One region of the Jeotgalibacillus malaysiensis genome, then DNA from elsewhere that is predicted to be linked to it. Evidence: riboswitches for the same ligand, from Rfam matches in the RefSeq annotation. Region 1 holds a riboswitch; the other holds the start of a gene.
The links. Region 1 has a riboswitch for FMN ahead of ribD (bifunctional diaminohydroxyphosphoribosylaminopyrimidine deaminase/5-amino-6-(5-phosphoribosylamino)uracil reductase RibD). Riboswitches for the same ligand answer to the same signal wherever they lie in the genome.
Positions count from the first base shown of each region.

Region 2: linked by a shared signal. The riboswitch ahead of LG330_RS17145 (ECF transporter S component) and the one ahead of ribD (bifunctional diaminohydroxyphosphoribosylaminopyrimidine deaminase/5-amino-6-(5-phosphoribosylamino)uracil reductase RibD) in region 1 are both predicted to bind FMN.

Region 1 covers NZ_CP085252.1:1,824,082-1,836,029, forward strand. Annotated here, with positions in the region: gene LG330_RS09825 (NCS2 family permease) at 1-90, opposite strand, end outside; gene ribE (6,7-dimethyl-8-ribityllumazine synthase) at 241-711, opposite strand; gene LG330_RS09835 (bifunctional 3,4-dihydroxy-2-butanone-4-phosphate synthase/GTP cyclohydrolase II) at 724-1,917, opposite strand; gene ribE (riboflavin synthase) at 1,939-2,574, opposite strand; gene ribD (bifunctional diaminohydroxyphosphoribosylaminopyrimidine deaminase/5-amino-6-(5-phosphoribosylamino)uracil reductase RibD) at 2,575-3,651, opposite strand; FMN riboswitch at 3,784-3,918, opposite strand; gene LG330_RS09850 (amidohydrolase) at 4,069-5,199, shown strand; gene LG330_RS09855 (GNAT family N-acetyltransferase) at 5,485-6,036, shown strand; gene LG330_RS09860 (SDR family oxidoreductase) at 6,066-6,713, opposite strand; gene LG330_RS09865 (undecaprenyldiphospho-muramoylpentapeptide beta-N-acetylglucosaminyltransferase) at 6,800-7,876, opposite strand; gene LG330_RS09870 (phytoene desaturase family protein) at 7,923-9,395, opposite strand; gene LG330_RS09875 (glycosyltransferase) at 9,392-10,480, opposite strand; gene LG330_RS09880 (lysophospholipid acyltransferase family protein) at 10,509-11,213, opposite strand; gene LG330_RS09885 (carotenoid biosynthesis protein) at 11,210-11,948, opposite strand, start outside.
Region 2 covers NZ_CP085252.1:3,303,807-3,315,754, forward strand. Annotated here, with positions in the region: gene LG330_RS17130 (hypothetical protein) at 1-528, opposite strand, end outside; gene LG330_RS17135 (right-handed parallel beta-helix repeat-containing protein) at 924-3,008, opposite strand; gene LG330_RS17140 (S9 family peptidase) at 3,422-5,203, opposite strand; FMN riboswitch at 5,552-5,686, shown strand; gene LG330_RS17145 (ECF transporter S component) at 5,820-6,398, shown strand; gene pepT (peptidase T) at 6,477-7,703, shown strand; gene LG330_RS17155 (hypothetical protein) at 7,723-7,923, shown strand; gene LG330_RS17160 (hypothetical protein) at 8,251-8,793, opposite strand; gene LG330_RS17165 (ParM/StbA family protein) at 8,804-9,982, opposite strand; gene LG330_RS17170 (YIP1 family protein) at 10,310-10,921, shown strand; gene iadA (beta-aspartyl-peptidase) at 10,977-11,948, opposite strand, start outside.

The DNA.
Region 1 (11,948 bases):
GATTGTAAAAAACCCGATGACGCCTGCGGTCACTTCCTTTTTAACTGAAGTGCCATGTTGTTCTAACTCAAAAAATCCTCCTGATTTCATTATATAGCCTGCCTTTGCAAGCGCCCTCTCCCTACCCGCTCAAACCGTTAGACGGCGAGCCACAAGAGTTTATTATACGATGTAAAAGTGTTGCTGTCATCCTTTTCGCGTGAAAAAACCGGCTATCAGATTGATAACCGGTAAAAGTTCTTAAACATCCATTCTTTTAAACAGGCTGGCCATTTCGATCGCAGCAGTAGCTGCTTCCCAGCCTTTGTTCCCGGCTTTTGTTCCAGCGCGTTCTATTGCCTGCTCAATTGTGTCAGTCGTCAGCACACCGAAAATAACCGGCATTCCTTCGTCAAGTGCTACTTTGGCAACACCTTTTGATACTTCGTTACTTACATATTCAAAATGCGGTGTAGCGCCTCTGATGACTGTGCCAAGTGTGATGACAGCATCATATTTCCCTGACTTTGCCAGTCGCTGTGTAACGACCGGGATTTCAAACACACCAGGTACCCATGCAACGGATACGTCAGCTTCTTCTACGCCATGTCTTTTAAGCGCATCCTCTGCCCCGCTTAATAACTTACCTGTAATAAATTCATTAAATCTGCTTACTACAATTGCAACTTTTAATCCTGATCCTGATAAATGACCTTCATATACTTTTTTCATTGATGATTCCTCCTATAGATTCAGCATGTGTCCAAGCTTGGATTTTTTTGTTTCAAGGTATTTTGCATTTTGTTCTTTGGTTGGCATCTGAATGGCTACACGGTCTGTCACTTCAAGTCCATAGCCTCTGACACCTGCAATTTTTCTCGGATTATTCGTTAACAGCCTCATTTGTGTGACACCCAGGTCTTTCAGAATCTGTGCGCCAATTCCATAATCTCTGAGGTCGGCTGCAAATCCAAGTTTATGATTTGCTTCAACGGTATCCAGCCCTTCTTCTTGAAGCTTATATGCTTTCAGTTTATTGACAAGGCCAATGCCCCGGCCTTCCTGACGCATATACAAGAGGATTCCGTTACCTTCACGCTCAATTTGAGACAATGCTGCGTACAGCTGAGGTCCGCAATCACAGCGGTTTGAACCGAATACATCTCCAGTCAGACATTCTGAATGAACCCTGACCAGAACTGGTTCTCCAGCTTTAATATCACCTTTAACTAATGCAACATGCTCCTGCCCGGTCAGAATCTCAGTATAGGCTACTGCCTGGAATTCACCGAACTCAGTAGGCATGAATGTTTCAACTTCTCTTTTCACAAGCTGTTCTTTGTTTCGTCTGAATGCGATCAAGTCTTCAATCGTGATCAGCTTCAAATCAAACTTCTTAGCGATTTTTTGCAATTCAGGTACACGCGCCATTGTTCCGTCTTCATTAATGATTTCACAAATCACACCTGATGGTTTTGAGCCGCTTAACACTGCCAGGTCAACAGCTGCTTCAGTATGGCCGGCTCTTTTCAAAACGCCTCCCTTTTTTGCGACAAGTGGAAATATATGACCTGGACGCTTAAAATCAGCCGCTTTTGCATCTTCATCAATTAATGCTCTTACCGTTAATGCTCTTTCAGGCGCACTGATTCCGGTTGTGGTGTCTTTGTGATCCACACTGACTGTAAAAGCTGTACCGTGTGAGTCAGTGTTCGTATCAGTCATGGGTTTCAGCTGAAGCTCTTCTGCACGTTCTTCAGTAATAGGCGTACAGACCAGTCCCCGGCCTTCAGTAATCATAAAATTGATCATCTCAGGTGTTGCTTTTTCTGATAACCCGATAAAATCCCCTTCATTTTCACGGTCTTCATCGTCAACTACAATGACCGGCTTACCATTTCTTAGATCCTCTAAAGCTTCTTCAATTGTATTGAACATATCATCATGCCTCCTGTGTCTTTACATAAACCCATTCTCTCTCAGATAAGATTCATCTATTCCAGTAGATTGTGGCTGTATTAAGTTTTGAACATATTTTGCAATCATGTCACATTCTATATTTACTATACTGCCAGGCGATTTTGAGGCGATGATTGTGTCGTCAGCCGTCTGCGGAATCAATGAGATCATAAACGCATTCTTTTGGACATCAAATACGGTTAATGAAGTTCCATCCACTGCAACTGAACCTTTCATCATAAAGTATTTGATCAGCTCCTCAGGTACTTGAATATAAATATATATGGCATTTTCTTCTCTTTTCATCGATTGTATAACGCCAGTACCGTCTACGTGTCCACTTACAAAGTGTCCCCCGAACCGTCCTACTGCAGCCATTGCACGTTCAAGGTTCACTTTTGACCCTTTTTTTAATTCATGCAGCGTTGTGGATTTCATCGTCTCAGGCATGACATCCACTGAAAATTGGTGCGCTGAGAGGTCTGTGACGGTCAGACACACGCCATTAATGGAAATACTGTCGCCGATTTTAGCGTCATCCAGAATTTTATAGCACTCAATTGTCAGGATCATAGAATTTTTGCCTTTTTGCAGGTTGTGAACTGTCCCTACTTCTTCAATTAAACCGGTAAACATTTATTCATCTCCCTTTGGAATTGCAATGATCTTAAGGTCAGTGCCAACCATCTCTGTGTGAACAATCTGCATGTTTTGTGCTTGATCCATGTGCTCGATACCAGTACCGCCTATAACCCCTTTAGCATTATGACCAGTAATCATTTTTGGGGCTATATAAGAGATGAATCTGTTCACTGCTTTTGAATGTATAAATGAGGCGTGGATTTCGCTTCCACCTTCAACATAAACAGAATGAATCCCCAGTCCGAACAGATAGGTCAATACTGACTGGATCTGAATTGAATCCTGTTTCATTCTGTAAACAGATACATTTTTAAGTTGATTTAAATTAAATTCTTTATCGCGGTCCGCATTTTTTCCGCATATCACATGAACCGCTGATTCTCCGTCATGCAGAAGTTTTGAGTGAATTGGAATTGAGAGCTGAGTATCAAGTATAACTCTATGCGGGGATACTCCGCCTTCCGAAAGCCTGACCGTTAATGAAGGATCATCATATTTAACTGTATTAACGCCTACTAGAATGGCATCATGCAGATGTCTGTCGCGATGAACATCTTTTCTTGCTTCCGGACCGGTCACCCATTTACTGTGCCCGGTATTTGTTGCAGTTTTTCCATCAAGTGACATCGCTGTTTTCAGGGTCACGAATGGTTTTTTATGCTTCATTGCATGAAAGAAGTATTCATTCAGTGCATCGGTTTCTGTCTGACACACACCGGTCACCACTTCTATTCCGGCATCTATTAATTTATTTATACCCTGACCTGACACTTTTGGATTCGGATCAGTACTGCCGATCACAACTTTGCTTATTTTCTTATTTATAATCAGATCGGCACATGGCGGTGTTTTGCCATAATGAGAACATGGTTCAAGCGTTACATATATGGTTGCACCTTCTGCCTGATCTCCAGCCATCTGCAATGCATGGACCTCAGCATGTGCCTCTCCGGGCTTTAAATGAGCACCCATGCCAATTACTTTTCCATTCTTTACAACTACACTGCCAACTGCAGGGTTTGGAGAAGTTTGACCCTGCGTTGCCTGAGCAAGACTAATTGCTGTTTTCATCCATTTTTCATACAACTACACCATCTCCCGGTAACGACCATACGTATATTGAGGAATAAACACAAAAAACTCCCGCTTCTGACGGGAGTTTGATCATGACGAAATAAGCGTTCAACACATGTGTTAAAACGCAATTCCTTTCTCCCATCCAGACTATAACTGTCGGCTTTGGAATCTCACCAAATCCACCGGTAACACCGGGTCACGGACTAAGAGCAGCTGCTCATCACCGCCGGTAGGGAATTTCACCCTGCCCCGAAAGGTACGTTATTTTATTGTCTTACTATTATGTCGGATATCTCTTATATTTGTAAAGGAAACAGTACTCAAATTAGTATTCTTTCTGAAAATTCTTTTCTCTTAATATTGATTCAAGTAAAATTAAGTTATAAATCGTATACTCAGGAGGGCTGTCACATGAAGATTTTACTTAAGGATGCTGTTGTCTATCCAATTACTTCTTCAATGATTCAGTATGGTGATGTTTTAGTTGAGAATGGCATAATTAAAGAAGTAAAAGACACCATAATAGGACATCAGGATGCAAAAGTAATCGATTGCTCGGGACAGCATTTGACTCCGGGCCTGATTGATGTACACACTCATCTTGGACTTTATGATGAAGGAACAGGATGGGCGGGAAATGACGCGAATGAATCGATTGAGCCGATGACCCCTCACATTCGTGCAATCGATGGTGTTTATCCGCTCGATGAAGGTTTTTTAAATGCCCGGTCACACGGGGTTACGACAGTGAATATACTGCCGGGGAGTGCGAATGTGATCGGTGGGATTACTGCGATTATTAAAACGAATGGGAAAACAGTTCAATCTATGATCGTAAACCCGGAATCCGGCTTGAAAATGGCGCTGGGAGAAAATCCGAAACGGATGCATTCAAATGGTTCTAATGATTCGATCACCCGTATGGGAATTATGGGGATGCTAAGAGAGCAGCTCTACCTTGCAAAAAACTTTGACGGCACAAATGACCTCCGGTTAAGTGCACTTCAAAAAGCTTTAAGCCGGGAAATACCGGTCAGAATTCACGCTCATCGTGCAGATGATATTGTTACTGCAATCCGGCTTGCTGAGGAATTTGATCTGGATCTGAGGATCGAGCATTGTACAGAAGGACATCTGATTACAGATGAAGTGAAACGCTCCGGAGCAAAAGTATGTGTAGGCCCTACATTTACCAGAAAATCAAAAGTAGAGCTTAGAAATAAATCTTGGAAAACGTATCAGGTACTCCATGACGCCGGAATTGAAGTATCCATTACTACAGACCATCCCTATACGCCTATTCAATATTTGAATGTCTGTGCAGCGATCGCTGTGCGTGAGGGATTATCTATTCAGGCAGCACTTGAAGCCATTACCATTAATCCTGCAAAAAACCTTGGAATAGGCGATAAAATCGGCAGCATTGAGCCTGGAAAAGAAGCTGATTTGGTACTCTGGAGTGAGCATCCACTGCATTTTATGTCTTCACCTGTATTCACGATGATCAAAGGGGATATTGTCTATCAGGACCAGAAAAAATAATTTTCAAATAAGGCAAAAAAACTATTCTCAAATGCACATTTTTTTTGTATGATTTAGATGCAAATATGTAGAAGAAACTAAATAAGTTTACGATACAAAGATGCCATAAGACTGTCATATGAGTCTGTTATGGAGGGAAGGCAAATGGTGCGCCACCAGCTGATCAGCTGGTTCTAGTGGGTTCGATTCCCACCCCGAAATTTTTTATGAACGCAATGAAAAATTTCGAGGGTGGTGTTCTACAGGTCCTGTCAGGATACTGCCCTTTTATGGAGGGCTAAAACCATGATAAAAAAACGTGACGTACACGAAAGCCAGGCGCTGTTTGAATTAATGACACATCCAGACGTATACCCTTATATCAGACAAAAAGCATCTTCTTCTGAAGAATTATTGTTTATGATCAAACAGATGATAGAAGCTGAAGAACGCGGTGAGATCATTTCAAGAACGATTTTAGATGAATGGGGAAATCCCGCAGGCACGATCAGCTTATTTGATGTGCAAAATAATAGTGGCTTTCTAGGTACCTGGCTCGGTAAGCCTTACCACGGCCTCGGATACAACCAGGCTGCTAAAGAAGCTTTTTTCAATGAATTATTTTACGAGCTTGGAATTGAAAATGTTTACCTCAGAATCAGAAAAACAAATCTCAGATCACAAAAAGCAGCAGAAAAACTTCCTTATGTTGTATCGGCGAATGAAACGAACAAAGCACTTTATGATGAGATTAATAGAGAAGAAAATCTATTTAATCTTTATGTTATAACTAAAGATTTATATACGCTCGTCCATATGCGTACGCAGAATGAAACTGAAAATGCACTCGAAGCATAAAATCACCGGACCATTGTCCGGTGATTTTTTTATATCCTATTGAGTGCTGTAATCATATCTTCTTCATCATTTAATATCTCAACTGCTTTATTGTTAAGATTTTCATGTTCAAGCGCTAAAACAAGAACTGCTGCAACATCAGCCTTTGTGATGTCACCTGAACGGTCAGTTAGAACCTCATCAGCTCTGATTTTTCCTGTTTCATTGTTATTAGTCAGCAGTCCAGGTCTAACGATTGAATAGTTTAAACCGCTATTTTCAAGATGTTTGTCTGCTTTATGTTTCGCATCGTAATAGGTTTTCATATCATCACTGATTTCCATCGTTGACAAATCACCTGCTCCAATTGCGCTTAACATCACAAATTTTTTAATCCCTTTTTTCACTGAGAGGTCTATTGCCCTGATCGCCCCATTCTCGTCTACAGCTTTTGTTTTATCGTTACCGGTATGACCTCCGGAACCTGCTGCAAATATCACCGCATCAACTTCATCAAATGCCTGTTCAAAATCACCTTCAAGGTCACCAAGCACTGGAAGACCACCCAGCTTTTCAATTTCTTCAAACTGTGATTCTTTTCTGACCATTCCTCTTGCATAATATTTATTTCTTTTAGCAAGCTTATTAATTGTGAGTTTTCCAGTTGTTCCGGCCGCTCCGATAACTAATACGTCCATATTCTCAAACCTCCTGTTATTCAATGTTTTACTTTTCCCTGTCTGGTCAGGGGTAAACGGATTCTGAGCTCAAAAAAAACAGCAAACTAAAGTCCGCTGTTTTTTGATAGCTCTGTTATTTCCTGTGCCATTTGACTGATCGTGTACGAAGGAGGTGCTTCATCCATCTTCTCAATCATCGTCCACTGCTGATCTCTTAACTGTCTGACAGCTGTGAGGAGAGATTCAGTTGTTAATTCTTCTTCTTCAAGCTTTAATGCAAAGCCCTGCTGTACAAAAGAATTAGCATTTAATATCTGGTCTCCTCTGCTTGCTTCTCTTGACAGAGGAATTAAAATCATCGGCTTTTTTAAAGCGAGAAATTCAAAAATTGAATTTGATCCTGCTCTTGAAATAACTAAGTCCGATGCTGCGATCAGATCCGGTAACTCACCTGAAACGAATTCATACTGAATATAATCAGGATTTTGATTTTCAACGACATTTCCCTTACCGCACAAATGAATAATAGAATAATGCTCTGTTAATTCAGGAAGGGCATTTCTGACAGTCGTATTAATACCCTTGGCACCAAGACTGCCACCCATGATTAATATGACAGGCTTTGGCTGGTCCAACCCTGCAAATGTCATTCCTTTTTCTCTCGATCCGCTAAAAAGCTCCTCACGGATAATCGCACCTGCACAGGTGGCTTTTTCTGCAGGTACATATTGAAGCGTTTCTCTGAATGTCGTATAAATCTTCGTCGCAAAAGGCATCGCTAATTTGTTCGCAAGTCCAGGTGTTACATCAGATTCGTGGATTGCCACCGGTACTCCAGCCAGTTTTGCTGCCAGCAAAACCGGCACAGATACAAATCCGCCTTTAGAAAAAATGACATCAGGCTTAATTTTTTTAATTTTCAGGTATGCCTGTACAGTACCAGCGAGAACACGGAAAGGATCTGAGAAGTTTTTTACTGAAAAATACCTTCTTAACTTTCCACTTGAAATACCGTAATAAGGAACATCCGGAAATTTTTCTGTAATTATGTCTTTTTCAATTCCATCTCTTGAACCGATGTAAGAGACATGCCATTTATTTTTCACAAATTCAGGAATGAGTGCAGTGTTCACTGAGACATGACCTGCCGAACCTCCGCCTGTAAACAATATTTTCTTCATGTGATACTCCAATCTAAAAATTCATTACCCGTCTATTATACCTGAATCAATTCAAACGGAAAGAGCCGTTTTCTTTTATGATTGATTCTGCAACATTTAACCCACTCATTACGACCATTGGAGAACCTCCGCCAGGGTGTGTGGAGCCCCCGGTATAATAAAGATTATGAACAAATCTGCTCTTATTACCGGGTCGTAAAAATGCGTCCTTCATTGAATTTGAAGAAATCCCGTAAATTGACCCTTTATAAGCTTTAAAAAGATGTTTCAAAGAGTCTGGTGTAAATATCTTTTCACATTCAAGCTGTTCACTGATTGGAATCCCTTTATCCTCAAGTTTACGGTAGATCTTCTCTTTATATGATTGAATATCGGGTATTTCTGCTGCCGGTGCGTTCACAAGTATAAACAGATTGCTGCCTTTTGTTATACTCCTGTCTGTATAAGCACTGTGGCTAATATAGATTGTTGGATCATCCGGCATTTTTTTATGTGTAAAGATATCTTCAAATTCCTGATCGTAATGTTCAGGAAAATATACCTGATGATGATGTATATCCGGTTGAAATTCTTTTAACCCTGCTAATATGACAAAAGCCGAAATAGAGGGTTCGTACTGATCAAGCTTCCGGTCCGTTAAACCTGGACGGTCAGACTCCTTTATCAGATTTTTTGTTGATGTCACAAAATCCCCATTTATAATGATCTGATCAAACTCAAAAGTACGTCCGCTTTCAGTCACTAATAACTGAGCATATTTCTGCTTAACCGTAATTTCCTTGACAGTTTCATTAAAGACTATTTCCCCCCCAAGTTTTATAAATACGTCTTCAAAAGCAGTAGCAATTTTGGTATTTCCACCTTTAACAGTAAATACACCTGATACCATTTCCAGATAGCCAATCATCGCAAAAGTAGCAGGACTCTGATAAGGAGAAGAACCAATATATGTCGCATATCGATTAAAAACTTTCTGGATGTCAGGATTTGAAAAGTATTTCTGATTAAATTTATACAGTTTCTTAAATGGCCTGACCCGCATAAATGCTCTTGCCATAGCAGGATCGAGAAAATCACACAGTGATGTAATGGCCTTTGGGAAAAATGCTTTTTCAGAAATGCTGTACAGACGTTCGATTTCTATCAGGTAATCCCAGTATAGAGAAGCAGCTTCAGGATCAATTTCATTAAGCTGTTTAATCATTTCATCCGGATGGACTGATTGAGTAAAAACTGTACCATCTGAAAAGATATTTTTAGTATGACGTTCGAGCCTGATAAATGAAAGGTAGTCATTCAAATCGAATCCTGTATCTTTTAAAACATTTTTAAAAACCCACGGCATTGTAATCGTATTTGGTCCAAAGTCAAAGTGATACTCACCTAATTTGACCGGCATCATTTTGCCGCCGGCATGGTCGTTTTTTTCTATAATTGTAACCTGATATCCGATTGACTGGAGCCTGATGGCAGCAGAAAGTCCGCCAAGACCGGCCCCGACGATACATATCCTCTTCATTGGTAGATCCGTCCCTTCCATTTATACCCGCTGCCGTTCAATCCTTTTATTGCTGCAGTACTCAGCAGTATAACTAAAGCGATTGCAGAGATAGGCATAAGTAAAAAATGCAGCTTAGATTGACTGGTGGCAGCATCTATTAAAAATGTCTGTAGAAAAATAATTAAGAGCGGAACAGTCAGCATCCAATTCCCGCTGAATACACCGATCAAAAATAGAGGTAGCGGAATAAAATAAAAGCTGATATAAAATAATGCGACAAGAAATGCTGCAGGTACCGACCTGCCAATCCCTGTGAAGATGTTTTTTGTGAAGCCTCCCCATACTTCAGCATTTGTCTCATACATATCACATGTGATTGATTTCGTCACATTGCTCAGAATACATCTGAAGCCATTTTGTTTTAAAGTTCTCGTTATATGTATATCCTCTACCAGCGAATGCCTGACTGCATAATGTCCTCCTGATGCTAAATAGGCATTTTTATCAAATAACATAAATGCGCCATGAGCAGCTGTAAAAGCAGGTTTAGTTGAATGATTTGCGACTATGTTCGGCAAATGAAAAAAAACAAAAAAATGCTGAAGTGGTACAAGTAACTTTGCCAAAAATGTTTTTGCCGGAAATTGAGGAAAACCAGTAATTAGACCGGCATGATGTTTTTTCAATAAATGAAGTCCTTTTGAAATTGCATCGGGCTCAAGTCTGACGTCCGCATCTATAAAACAATAGTAATCTCCTGTCGCCTGCCTGCTCAGCTGATGACAGGCAAACACTTTCCCTACCCACCGTTCAGGCAGTTTTTCTCCCTGAATGACTTTAATCTTACCCCTGTATGTATCCAGTATGTTTTCAGTCAGGTCTTCAGAGTGATCGTTTAAAACGATAATCTCTTTATTCATATAAGTTGATTTCAAAACGGAATCTATAACGTCGGCGGCATTTGCCTGTTCGTTTCTCATAGGGATCAGGATTGAAACCTTTGAAGATTCATGATCTGACTGATCCTTCAAACGGGGCATTGTAAGTATGTTCATGACGGTAAGCAGTAAAAAAATGAATAATATACTGATGTAAATAACCACGTTCAATCCCCCTTCAGACCCTTATAACTTATTTTCTTTTTAATACTTCCAGCCATTCGCTAGATGTTTTAAAGCCACTGATAAACTTTTTATAGTCATGTATGTTTTCATTTATAACATCAGTTTTAACCTGATTAAGGGATTCCTCAAGTGTGCGTCGAAAGAAATCGCTTTTTTCATTTCTATTCATCTTCTCGATATTTTCATTTCTAACGGGTGTTCCAATTGAGATAAAAAGTTCAGGCCGCTGATCATGCCGGAAAGTGTAATAAGCTGAAACAGGAATGATCTCAACATCCTGGTTTTTTTCTGCAAGATATGCCGGCCCGTTCATAAACGAGAGCGGTCTTTTTTCAAGATGTTCTTCTTTCCCCTGAGGAAAAATCCAGACTGATTTCTTTTCCTTTAATTTCTGATCAGCAAATTGCAGGCTTCTAATAAGAGATTTTGGTGAATCCGGATCTACAGGAAACGCCCCGATCTTAGAGAAGAATGAGAAATTCTCTATACCATCTTTACTCATCATGGCATAAGCGTCTTCCTTCAGTAAGTATCGGTTTAAATAAAATACAATCAACCCATCCCACCAGCTCGAATGGTTCATGATATATAATTTAGGCGTGTCTGATGAGACGTGATCATTTTTTACAAAAACCCTGTAAAAGTGTTTTTTTAATTGCCAGGTTAAATAGTTTCCGAGAATTAATTCTGTTTTAAATGATTTTTTATTCATTTAATCCTCCTCTTTAACAGCAGGTAGATCAGATAAGTGATTAAGAGACCCGATCCGGTAACAAAGATTGCAAAATACAATTGATAAGCGAATGCGGTAATCACAAACATAATAATCATTAAAAAATAGAGCCAATTTATCCGTTTAGTCCACGTCTCATCAGAAGGTGGAACTGCAATAAAGTAAACAATAAACTGAATGATAAATGAAACATAAAACCATGCGACGAAGTTTTGTGTTGGAATCTCGTAGTAAGGACCGGTATCATCCCACACCCAGTATTGTTTAGCCTGATAAGCAACAGGGTCGATAATCAGATCCATACATACGGCTAATAGCGAAGCAATAAACGCAAACCTTAAACCTTTGAGAATGCTTTTCGGTTTAATCAATAAGCGGGTCATTAAACTAAGTGAAGTAAAAATGACCATTACCCAGGCAAAACCAATTGTTAGTGGAACACCGAATACCTGTACGCCGAAATCCTGTTCATAGTGATAAGCACCAAAGATGATACCATATTCAACACCTAATGACTCAGCCCACATTGTAAAGGCCATAATCACTATACTAATTGATAACCCTCTTAAATTTCCAAGCACTTTCATCCCGTAGTAAATTGCCAGAATTCCTGATAAATATAAAAATACTGCATTAGCCCATTCTAAAAATGGCGGCAGCAAATCAAATGCAACTAAAATGACGCCAATTCCATACCATACTAAAAAAACTTTC
Region 2 (11,948 bases), 1.5 Mb from region 1:
ATAAAAAGCAATTTTGGCATAATAGAGGTACTTTTTTCTTTTGGCGATTTCTTTTACAGGAAAATACACCGGAACTAATGCAGAATTTTGATTGCGCCAGACCGGTCCGGTTTTTTTAAGGTCACTTCCACAAAACCTCTGAATGTTATCATAGAATTTCTTATCCATTAATCCGATATAACCTTCTGGCTGGTAGGTCTTATAATGATGCTTGATCGCTTTAAAAATGTATTTCATAAATCCTTTTTTTCTGTATCCTTCAACAAGTGTAACACGATCAATTTCCCAGACAGTGTCTTTTAAAAAAGCCCCAGAAGAGTATCTGTAATTTATTTTTTCAGCAGGTATCATCGTGCAAGGTACAAACTCTATGGTGCCAATGATGTTTTTATGCGAGTTGTGTAAAATAAAATAGCGAACAGCTTCCTGATAATATGGGTCATCCAACCAGCCCGCTTCAGCCGTGGCCTTATTCCATATACCTCTAAATGCAGCTTCCTCTTCAGGAGTAGTAATGATTTTATACACAAAGGTTCACCTCTTTTTTAAAGCCGGAGACACCCTCTCTCTCCGGCTGTCGATAAGTGAAGGCTTAAGACATTTGGTCGATATCATCCTCATCGTCCTTGTCTTTCCACCCTCCACCATGATGCCCACCACCCCAAAATTTCATTGTTGAAGATACTTCCAGGCAGTGTAATGTAGGCTTTGACCATTCTTCTCGCATAAGACACCTCCGTTCGCTCGATTGTTCTATATAAAGAACATTTCGAATTTAACATGTGGTGTAATTTTTTGTCAAGCCTGAACATTTGTATTAATTGGAGATCCTATGTAGATAATAAAAAATAGGAGCTGAAATCCAAAATTTTCAGCTCCATTAAATAACTAATTAAACTTTATTTATACTACACAGTGTATGATTATTTTATTTGATCAGATGGTTTTAAGATTGCTTTTCCGTAATGAATATTAACATTAGTTAATTTGTATGGTGGTGCATCAGTTCCCGAATTAGTTGTATCAAGTCCGATCACATTTTTATATTTAGGATTCCCATAAATATTAACGTCCATTATTGATACATTATGAATATTAGAGGGCTTAGGAGAACCATAAGGTCCAAATTTCATGACTGGTGTATGTGTAACCGTATTGTTTTTTGCATAAATATCAGATTGACTCAGTTCAAATTTTTTAGCTCCACGTATAAAAAGCGCTGCACCATAACCAATATCTTCAGTTAAAGTAAATATACTATTTTTAATTTCTACTTCTGGCTGGTTATTTACTGAAAGTAAGTCACTTTTCGATTCAATTTTACAATTATTTATTTTGTAGCGGTTGTTTTTATTGATTTGTACTGATGCATTTTCACTTATAAAAGAACAACCGTCATATACACCTGCTGGTAATGACAAAGAGTTAAATCCAGAAACTTTTAAATTTGTAAAAGTGCTTTTTGCTGATCCTGGCCCATGAAGTGTACCTTCTTCTCCACTGATATGAACATTAGCAAATTTTACTGCTTCATCATCAATATATACATCACTATTATGAGCATTTAAATCTTTTATTGTAATGTCATAATCTTTTTTACCGCTCATGTGAAGAGAAGTGTTAGTAAGTTGATTTCCTTCAAATAATAGTTTTGATCCACTTAATCTTACGCTCGAATCTTCCATATCGTTTTTTTTAAATTCGCTTTGATTTCCAACCACAAGTAAACCTGCGTTTTTGAACTTATTATCAATAATCGATGCATAATCAAAAGGGCTTGAGACAGCTACTCCTATGGCATTAGATTCAAACAAGTTACCTTTAACCTCTGCGTGACTACCATCAAATAAAATTACATCATACTTATTGTTATCATGAAAATGATTTGAATGAATCTTTATATCTTTATTTGTATAGAATCCACCTTCAAGATCAATTCCACTTTGAGGTGCAGTACCTTTAACATGGTGAATACGATTATTTTTAATTAGAATATCTTTTCCACCCACTACGCTAATTCCTTGTCTTCTGCTATAACCTAAATCAGAATTTAGAACTTGTACATTTTGACTTCTGTTAATATAAACGGGATTAATTTTGATACTGTCATTTACCTCACCGTCGAATACTGCATGATAATAAGCAGCATTCTCAGGAACATTTAATGCTGACTTAAAGAAAGATAAGTCTTTTTCAGCTGAAATAAAACGATCATTCTGATCATAATAATAGATATCGAAACCTTTCTTACCAACACCATTTGGCAACCAGAAGTTCAATTCTTTATTAGATTTATTTAGATCAGTTAATTCTTTATTATCAGATCTTACCTTGCCAGTATCGTTATTAAAAGTTCCGTCACTATTAATTCCTCCGGCTGTTACATCTGTATGCCTAATATAATATCCACTTGAAATAGATCCAGCAATCTCCATTGAATCCCCTGAGAAATTTTTCATTTTTACGTCATTAATAATTACGTTTTTGGAACCACTAAGATTAATGCCATTTCCCCATTCATGAGTTCCGGATAACCCCTTACCCGGAACTGAGTAGTCGTGTGTCTCACGATCTCCAACAAATTGTCCGCCTTCGATAATCACATTTTCAACAGATCCTACGTGTAAAAGACTATATGCCTCCCACTGATTTGTTTCTTTTTCTAACACAACATCTTTATCGAGAGAAAGTTTCATGTTTCCAACCATATTAATTCTAGCTTTCTGGTCATGAATTTTTTCTCCCTTCGCAATCAAATAATGCCCATCCTCAACACGGAAAGTCGTATATCCTTGCTCGCCAGCCCACTTCAGTGCCTGGTTCCATCCAGCTGTTGTTTCTACAGGGTTGGACGCATCGTCGCTGATTCCCCAGCGTTTTTTCTCTTGATCTGTTAAGACATAAACCTTTTCCTGAATAGAAGATGTAACACCTTCTGCAGAAACAATAGTTGGAAGCATTGCAACAATTGTGAATGCTAATAGTGTGAAAAATAGATGTTTTTTCATCGTTAAAGCTCCTTTGTAAAATTTCACATGACAGCGCAACAAATGTAATCTACTTCACATTACAGAAATATCATATGTAAATAAAGGTTATAAATACACATTTTTTCACATTAAAAATAGTATTTTGTTATTATATTTTTACCTTTAATATGAATTTTAAAGTGATTTATTTATCAATCATTATTTCTTTATAACTTATTACCAATAAACATTACTTTGAATTAAAGATAGTTATCTGTTAGAAAAACAAAAAATCTTTAAATATACATTTTTCATTAAATCCAGTGTATTTTTGTTCTACATAATGAAAATATAACGTTATCTCAGAAAAACTAACCACTTACTTTTATTCTCTCCATTTTTTTCAGATCTATACAAAAAAATCCGCCTGATATAATCAGACGGATTCAACCTTAAATATATTGATCAAAAAACTCGAGCACTTCCTCATAAACCTTCATCTCATTCGCCTTCTTCGAAAATCCGTGCCCCTCATCATCCAGCACAAGGTACTTCACATCACGCCCTTTTCCTTTCAGCGCTTCAACAATCTGATCTGATTCCGCTTTGACCACGCGCGGATCCTTTGCACCCTGGATGACAAACATTGGTTTAGTCATTGAATCCAGGTATTCAATCGGTGAATCCTCTGTCAGCTTTTCTTTATCTTCTACCGGGTCTCCAACCCACTGCTTCATGACCGGCTTCCAGTGTTCGGGGACTGATTCGATAAAGCTGAACAGGTTACATGGTCCAAAAATGTCGACGACTGCTTTGAAGTAGTCTGCGTGGCGGCCGTGCAGGAGCAGTGCCATGTAACCGCCGTAGCTTCCTCCCATGAGCAGGACTTTGTCGCGGTCTGCGAGTCCTTTTTTAAATAAATATTCCAGTCCTTCAATATTATCTAGACGTGGGCCGTGTCCCCAGTCGCCTTCGACCATTTTAGAGAACTTCAGTCCGTATCCTGTTGAGCCGCGGAAGTTTGGTGCGAATATGCTGTAGCCGCGGTAGACCAGGAATTGAAACAGAGAACGGAATGTTGCACGTTCTGCCGCCTGTGGTCCGCCGTGTGGCCATAGAATGACATGACCATTGCTGTTTTCAGGCTTCGCTTTGAAGAACTGTGCTTCGATTTCCAGTCCGTCAAATGACTTGTAAGTGTGAAGCTCAGGCTCTGCCATATCCTCTTCTTTTACGCCCGGCACGTTATACTTTGTCAGCTGCTTCCACTGGCCGTCTTTTCTCATATAAATGTTTGCCGGTCTGACAGCGGTTCTGCCTGCGAGGTAAAGGTTGCCTGAGTCCGCTACCTTCAGTCCTGCAATTTCAGTGGTTGGGATATCAATTTCGTTTAACGTTTCTTCTTTCAAATCGAATTGATACAGCTTGTCTTTCACACCTTTTTCAGCTCTGATATAGAGGCTGTTTGAAGATTGGTCATAGTAAACGCCGTCGAAGTCTTCTTTTTCTATTGCAGCAACTTTTTCGAATGATTCATCCTTTAAGTTAAAGCGGGCAAGGTAGGAGAAATCCTCACCGTAGTTCGTTGTAAAATAAATCTGCTGATCTGAAACGAATTCTACTCCTGAAACTGTATGCTGTTCTTTACGATCAGGCGTCAGATAAATTTCCTGACCGTCCTTTTTTACAAATGCTAGGACATACGTATTTGCATAGTGCTTTACATAGACAATCGCCTGTTCATCAGGGCTTTTTGCTGTAAGATACGTTGCTGCATCGGTTCCTTCATGGATAACCTTTTCTTCTTGTTCTTTCAGCTCATAGCAATACGACTTGAGGTAAGTCGGATCTTCTTTAGTAGAAGTATAATACAGTCGCTCACCATCTTTACTCAGATTCAGTCCCATGTGCCGGGCACCTTCATGCGTACGAAGCGGTTCTAGACTTCCACCCGCTGGCGGTACGGCATAAATCTGACCATTCTCGTCCCCGTCCTGATCCATAATTGCCAGAATGTAGCGCCCCTGCTTGTCGTACGCAAGTTCTGAACAGCTCTGATTATGGAAGCTGAGCGGGTATGGAAATGCATTTGGCAGATCCATTGCCCAAAGGTTATATTTCCCGTTCAGATTTGTACTGAATACGAGCTGTGTTTCTTCTTTATTTACTGTAAATGTCTGAATGCCGAATGTCTGAAAAAAATTCTCAACATCCGGCTGTCTGAAGTTAATCATCTAATAAAATCCTCCCTGTTTGTTTCGTTCTACGTAATATTCTATTAAATGTACTAATAATCCTTTATTTTTATCATTTTTGTAGGACATTTTCACTTTCTTATTAGGTATGTTATTTATAAAAATCAATATTAGTTTTTGCACAGCAGGGGATTGAAGTGGAAGGGGGCGACTCCTGCGGCAGGAAGGGACGTGTGAGACCAAGCATGGCGAAGCCTGCTGGCTCACCGCCCGGCCGCGGAAAGCGTCCCCCTGAAACGGAAATCAACTGCCAAACTTACAGCGCAAAACTTTTAAATTGAATAAGAATTCACTCTGCGCTATACTAAAATCCTAAACTAAATATCGTTCCATCTTCAGGGCAGGGTGAAATTCCCGACCGGCGGTAAATGTAAGAGTGAGCCCGCGAGCGAATAGGGAGCTATTTGCTGACTCCGTGAGAACCGGAGGCCGACAGTATAGTCTGGATGGGAGAAGATGGAGGCAAGAATAAGGGATTTGCAAAAGCTGACCCTTTATTTCGTGCTGAATTCTCCCTGCTGATTGCGCCGAATCTGCAGGGTTTATTTGTGTACGAAGCCGAAACTTCTGTGTGGAACGAGGACAGGAGCTACTCATGTTAAAAAACACACAACTTTTAGTTAAGCTATCCATGCTTAGCGCAGTGGCATTCTTACTGATGATGCTCAATTTTCCACTTCCGTTTTTACCGGATTTCCTGAAAATTGACTTCAGTGATGTGCCTGCTTTACTTGCAGCAATCATGTTTTCACCAATGGCTGGTGTGATTGTTGAAGCATTAAAGAATATTTTGTACTATCTTTTTAAAGGCAGTGGCGTTCCTATCGGCGAGCTTTCAAACTTTATTGCCGGATGTGCCTTCATCCTGCCGGTAGCGTTCTTCTACCACAAACGCAAAACAAAAAGCGCACTCGCTAAAGGGCTTGTAGCAGGAACTATATTAATGGTTCTGCTGCTTGCAGTACTGAATTACTTTCTGATTCTGCCTGCGTATGCGTGGTTCTTTGGAATGGATTACATGCTTGATCCAGCTGTTAAATTAGGACTGACAACCGGCGCGATTATTCCATTTAACTTAATTAAATCAGCATGTGTCGCAGCACTGTTTATACCGTTATTCGTAAAATTAAAGCCATGGATCCGTCAGCAGTCTCTGCAAACCGGACCCGTTTAACAGATAAGCACCAGTCGGGCGTTTCCCTGACTGGTGCTTTTACATGCTATAATAAAGAAAAATGCTGGAGGTTGACTCATGCAACAGAAATTGATGGACCGTTTGATTACATATGCAAAAATCGATACACAATCTGATCCAAATTCTCCTGCCACACCTTCCACTGAAAAGCAGTGGGATCTGCTTCGCCATTTAGAAAAAGAGCTTAAAGAAATTGGCCTGGAAGACGTTGAAACAGATGACCACGGTTATTTAATGGCTACCCTTCCTGCAAATACTGAAGGTGACATTCCAACGATCGGCTTTCTTGCACACGTTGATACAGCGACTGATTTTACAGGAACAAATGTAAATCCCCAGGTAGTTGAATATACCGGTGGAGATATTCAGTTAAACGAAAAAGTGACAATGTCACCTGCTGAGTTCCCTGAGCTGAGCAAATACAAAGGTCACACCCTCATCACAACTGATGGCACAACGCTGTTAGGTGCAGATAATAAAGCCGGTATTGCTGAGATTGTAACAGCAATGGAACACCTGATCCAAAATCCTGAAATCAAGCATGGCAGAATCCGTGTTGCTTTTACACCGGATGAAGAAATTGGCCGCGGCCCTCACAAGTTTGATGTAAAACGCTTTGATGCTGACTACGCCTATACAATTGATGGCGGTCCACTTGGAGAACTTCAATACGAAAGCTTTAACGCAGCCGGCGCAAAGCTGACGATTCATGGGACGAACGTTCACCCAGGCACAGCTAAAAATAAAATGGTGAACTCACTAAAGATTGCAATGGAGCTGAATCAGATGCTTCCTTTAAATGAAGCGCCTGAATTTACGGCCGGCTATGAAGGCTTTTTCCATTTGATGCAGATGAATGGGGATGTCGAAAAAACGGAGCTTCAATACATCATCCGTGACCATGACCGTGATAAATTTGAAAAACGTAAATCCACATTGCAGCGCGTAGCAGATGAAGTAAACGCTAAGCACGGTGAAGGTACTGTTGAAATGACAATTGAAGACCAGTACTACAATATGCGTGAAAAGATTGAGCCTGTGCGACACATCGTGGATATTGCTGAAGAAGCGATGAATTCACTTGGTATCGATGCGATCATTGAGCCGATCCGCGGTGGTACAGATGGTTCCCAGCTCTCATATATGGGGTTGCCAACACCGAACGTTTTCACTGGTGGAGAGAACTTCCACGGGAAATTTGAGTATATCTCTGTGGATAACATGGAAAAAGCGTCTCAAGTGATTGTCGAAATCGCTAAACTTTTTCCACATGTGGATAAGTGATTTTTGAAAGGGGTACATTGTGGACTTAAGAAAACTGGATTTAATTTTAAGTGTTGTTTTACTCATAAATTCAATCAGAATTTTTTATTTGATCGTAACGAAAGAAGATCCTGTACCATTTGATTATATGGTTTTATTTTTCTCTACAGTCGGAGCTGTTATTTTATTTATGAACAGTCGACGCAGGAAGATGAAAGCAGAGGGTCGTTTGGAAGAATAGATTTTAGGGGCGGGACATTTATAAAAATGTTCCGCTTTTTTTAATCGTTACACTACACTTCAGGCGGACGCTTTCCGGACGGTGGTTGCTGAGCCTCCTCAGGCTTCGCCTTGCGGGGTCTCAGCTTCCCACTAATCGTCCCGGAGTCGCCGCCTTACGTTTCGTTCCACTGAATTGGTAATTCATCAAATAATTTATTTTTCAAACATGACTTAACACTCTTCTGTTCATAACTATAACTTTAATATATTAATATTTTTATAAAATATGTAAATTAGTTAATAAAATTAAAAAGGAATCTAATCCAATAGATTCCTTTTTAATCATTTATTTATTCATTTTATCCAAGAAACTTCCTAAAAGGTCATCTAAATCTTCTTCTTTTTCTTCCTGAATTTCTTCACGCTCAATTTCGATTGAATCAATTGAGTCCAGGTCATCAAATTCAGGTGTCTGCTGAACAGGCGGTGTTGACTGTGGCTCTCTAACAGGCTCCTGCTCATCTTCCTGCAGGTAGAGTGCCTCATCTACAGATAAAGAGGTGCTGTTCATGGACGCCAGGATTGCTGTTGCTCTTACAGGGTCATTTAACAGCTGATAGACGATGTTACCAAGCAAGGCTTCAGAGTGTGCATGTCTGAGCCATGCCCGTTGTTCTTTGGATAGCTGTTTTGGAATCGGGACGGTAATGGTTTCTCTTTCTTTTTGAGAGTTCTTACCGAGTCCTTCAAGTGCAAATTCTGCAATTTTACTTGAGAAGTTTCTTTTCTCAGCCTCTTTCAGTCTTTGCAATTCCCTCAGCAAATGGTCCGGTGTATCAGAAGGCAGGCGAAAGGTAATCGCCTGTCCCTTCTTGATCGTACCACTCATTTAATACACCTTATTTTGAAGCTGCTTTCGCTTCAGTTTTCTTAGGAGCAGCTTCCTTACTGTTTCTGCGCACAAAGTCATTAATCAGCTTGTGATAAGCGTTAGCCATCATCCAGATGCTTTCTTTCTCGTCTTCAAAGAAGTCAATGTTGTAGCCATCCAGGTTATTATTAAGCGTCTTCAGATAGTCCTTTAACACCATTGAACCACCGCCGACAAAGTAGCAGATCTCTGTCTGTGAATTCTTAGCCCATACGTTGCGCAGGTGACGATATTCTTTTTTCGCAAGGTCAAGAAGGATGCGGTCAGTAATATCATGTACGCTTGTACGAGAACCCTTCACCATGATGTGGTTACGGTCATTTTTCTTCGTGATGATATCCACTACATCACGGCGCGTATCAAGCTCTACGCCGTGGCGTGAACGGATTTCTTCACGGATTGCTTCAAGTGATTCAGATACACCCAGATTGAAGCCCTGCGCCTTGTCGTCATCAACGTTGCGGTTGCGAATGACAGCGATATCAGTTGATAATCCGCCGATATCCTGAATCAGAATCTGCTTATCAATCAGGTCACGGTTGATGATCTTGCCTTCATTGTCCATTACTAGGTTAATAAACGCTGCAAACCCCTCAGGATAGACCTTTACTTCTTCAAATTTAATATTTACTTTCTTACCCTGGAATTTTGGTGTTACCAGGAATTCCACCTGATGAACGGATCCAAGCAGCTGAGAACGGAAACCTACGTCCTTACCCTCTTTTACTTCTCTGAGAGGCAGACCTGTTCCAAGTGTATAAGTTGCATCAATCACGTTATTTTTAGCTTCAAAGCCGCTCTCAGCACGTGCTGCATCAAGTGCAATACTTGCAAATAGCAATACGAGTGACTGATCCTCTTCTGATTTGCTGCTGCCCGGGTCCAATTCTGTCGCATTATCACTCTTTGTTGCAAGGTTACCCACACGATAAATTGCGTTATTGTCCTGCAGGGCAGGGGAGTGAACGCGGATATGTAAGCCGTCCAGTGGATCTTTTTCGTGAAGATCTTCAATTCCGATTACCGGACGATCCTCGCGATCTCTAGCTATAACATTGGGGATATTGAGTTCATAGTCTGATTGGCCAAATAAAGCTTTCACTGAATCATTTCCAACATCAACTGCTGCAATTCTTGTCTTAGTCATAATAAACCTCCTGAAATAAATCTACGGATTGGCTCCGCTCCTATTAACTTTATATAAGAGAAGGTAAAACGTCAATCAATCATAAGTACTGAAAAATCAGATTTGTTGTTTACAATACTGTATACTTGTTTGCATATATGTACACATGCTTTTATATCAGTATGTGTACATACTTGTTTACATGTGTACAATAATGTATACATAATGTTTACAATTTGTTTACTTGTATACGTTTTTGTACACAATCATGATTCTGTCTATTTTTAGGTAAAATATGAAACTAAATGTCAGTTCATTCGTACTAAAATAAAAGGGAGGCGTTAGAAAATGAATCCATTTTTAACAGTGTGGTTCAAACCAAAAAGCACAACAAATTATGTGATTGAAAATAAGAGTGTGAAATACTCGATTATTTTATTCATCATATCTTCGTACACATCAACTTTAAATGGGTTACAGGAAGCTGGTTACATAGAAGGGATGTCACTCTTATTAGTTACTGGTTTAATTCTCATATCCGGACCAGTCTTTGGATTTATAGGGTTTTATATTGGAAGCTGGTTGTTTACATTAGTCGGAAAGTGGATGAATGGAACCGGGACATTGGAGGATATGAGAAAAGCAATTGCGGTAACTGCAATCCCTAATGTATTCATACTGCCGGTTTTAATTATTTATATCCTGATTTACGGAGAGATGTATTTTCAGGCACCAGCATGGAATGAGTTCTCTTCTATTCCACTGGGTGCATCACTGACCTTAAATGTCATTATGATGACGGTAGGCATATGGAATATTGTCATTACCAGTAAAATGATTGGTGTAGTCCACAACTTTTCAAGCTGGAGAGGGTTTGGCGTATCACTAGTGATTGGTGTATCACTTGCAATACTGTTCATACCTATTATCTTAGTGATTGTAGGGGTTAGTTTAATGTAAAAAATCTATACTAAAACGCTTCTGAAATAGAATTCAGAAGCGTTTTTATGTGTGTTTATTCAAATGTTCCTTTGACAACAGCTTTATTGTTCATTACCATAGGCTTACCCATCGCAAAAACACTGTCAATTTGAAAGTTTCGCTGATCTAAAAGCACTATATCAGCATCTTTCCCTGCAGCAATTTCTCCTTTTTGAGAAAGCTTTAGAATTTTTGCAGGGTTTTTAGTAATGACACTAATAGCAGCACTAAGTTCAAGCCCTTCAGCAGTAATCGATTCATGAACCGCCTTGAATAATGAGCTCACTTTCCCTAACTGTAAACCGATTAACTCACCATTTTTATCAAAATCGGGAAGGCTTGCCTGACCATCAGATGTAAATGTAATCAAGGATGGATCTACACCTGCTTCAAGCATTCTTTTTAATGCTGCAGCTGCCTTTACTTCCCCTTCGTCAAGAAACTTAGGGATTGTACTGGTTGTAAAGTCAACATAACCACCTTTTTTCGCATATTCTATTCCCGATTCAAATAAGTGAGAATTTCGGTTTATATGTGTCGGATAAAACTGTTTAATCGGTATATCTGTTGTTTCGACAACCTGCTCAATCAATGACAGGTGATCATAACTGTCACCCACGTGAATATTGACGATTCCTGCCTTCCCGGATAACATACCGCCAATTCTTGCAGCAGATGCAATTTTAGCAAGCTCCTGTACAGTCGGCTGTGAGGAACGGTGGTCTGCGATGGCAATCTCCCCTGCCCCGATGACGCGGTCGATCAGCATTAAATCATCTTCTATTTTTCCGGTCAGCGTTTTGACAGGGACCTGATAAGAACCTGTGTGGACGTAACAGGTGATACCTTCTTCATCAAGTGCTCTCGCTTTGGCAATCAGAGATGGCATAGTACGTGTTGTTCCATCCGTCCCAATCACGCCTACTAGCGTTGTGACACCGCCCAGTGTGGCATCTGTTAATTGGAGTTCAGGTGTACGCGTCCTGTAGCTGCCTTCCCCTCCACC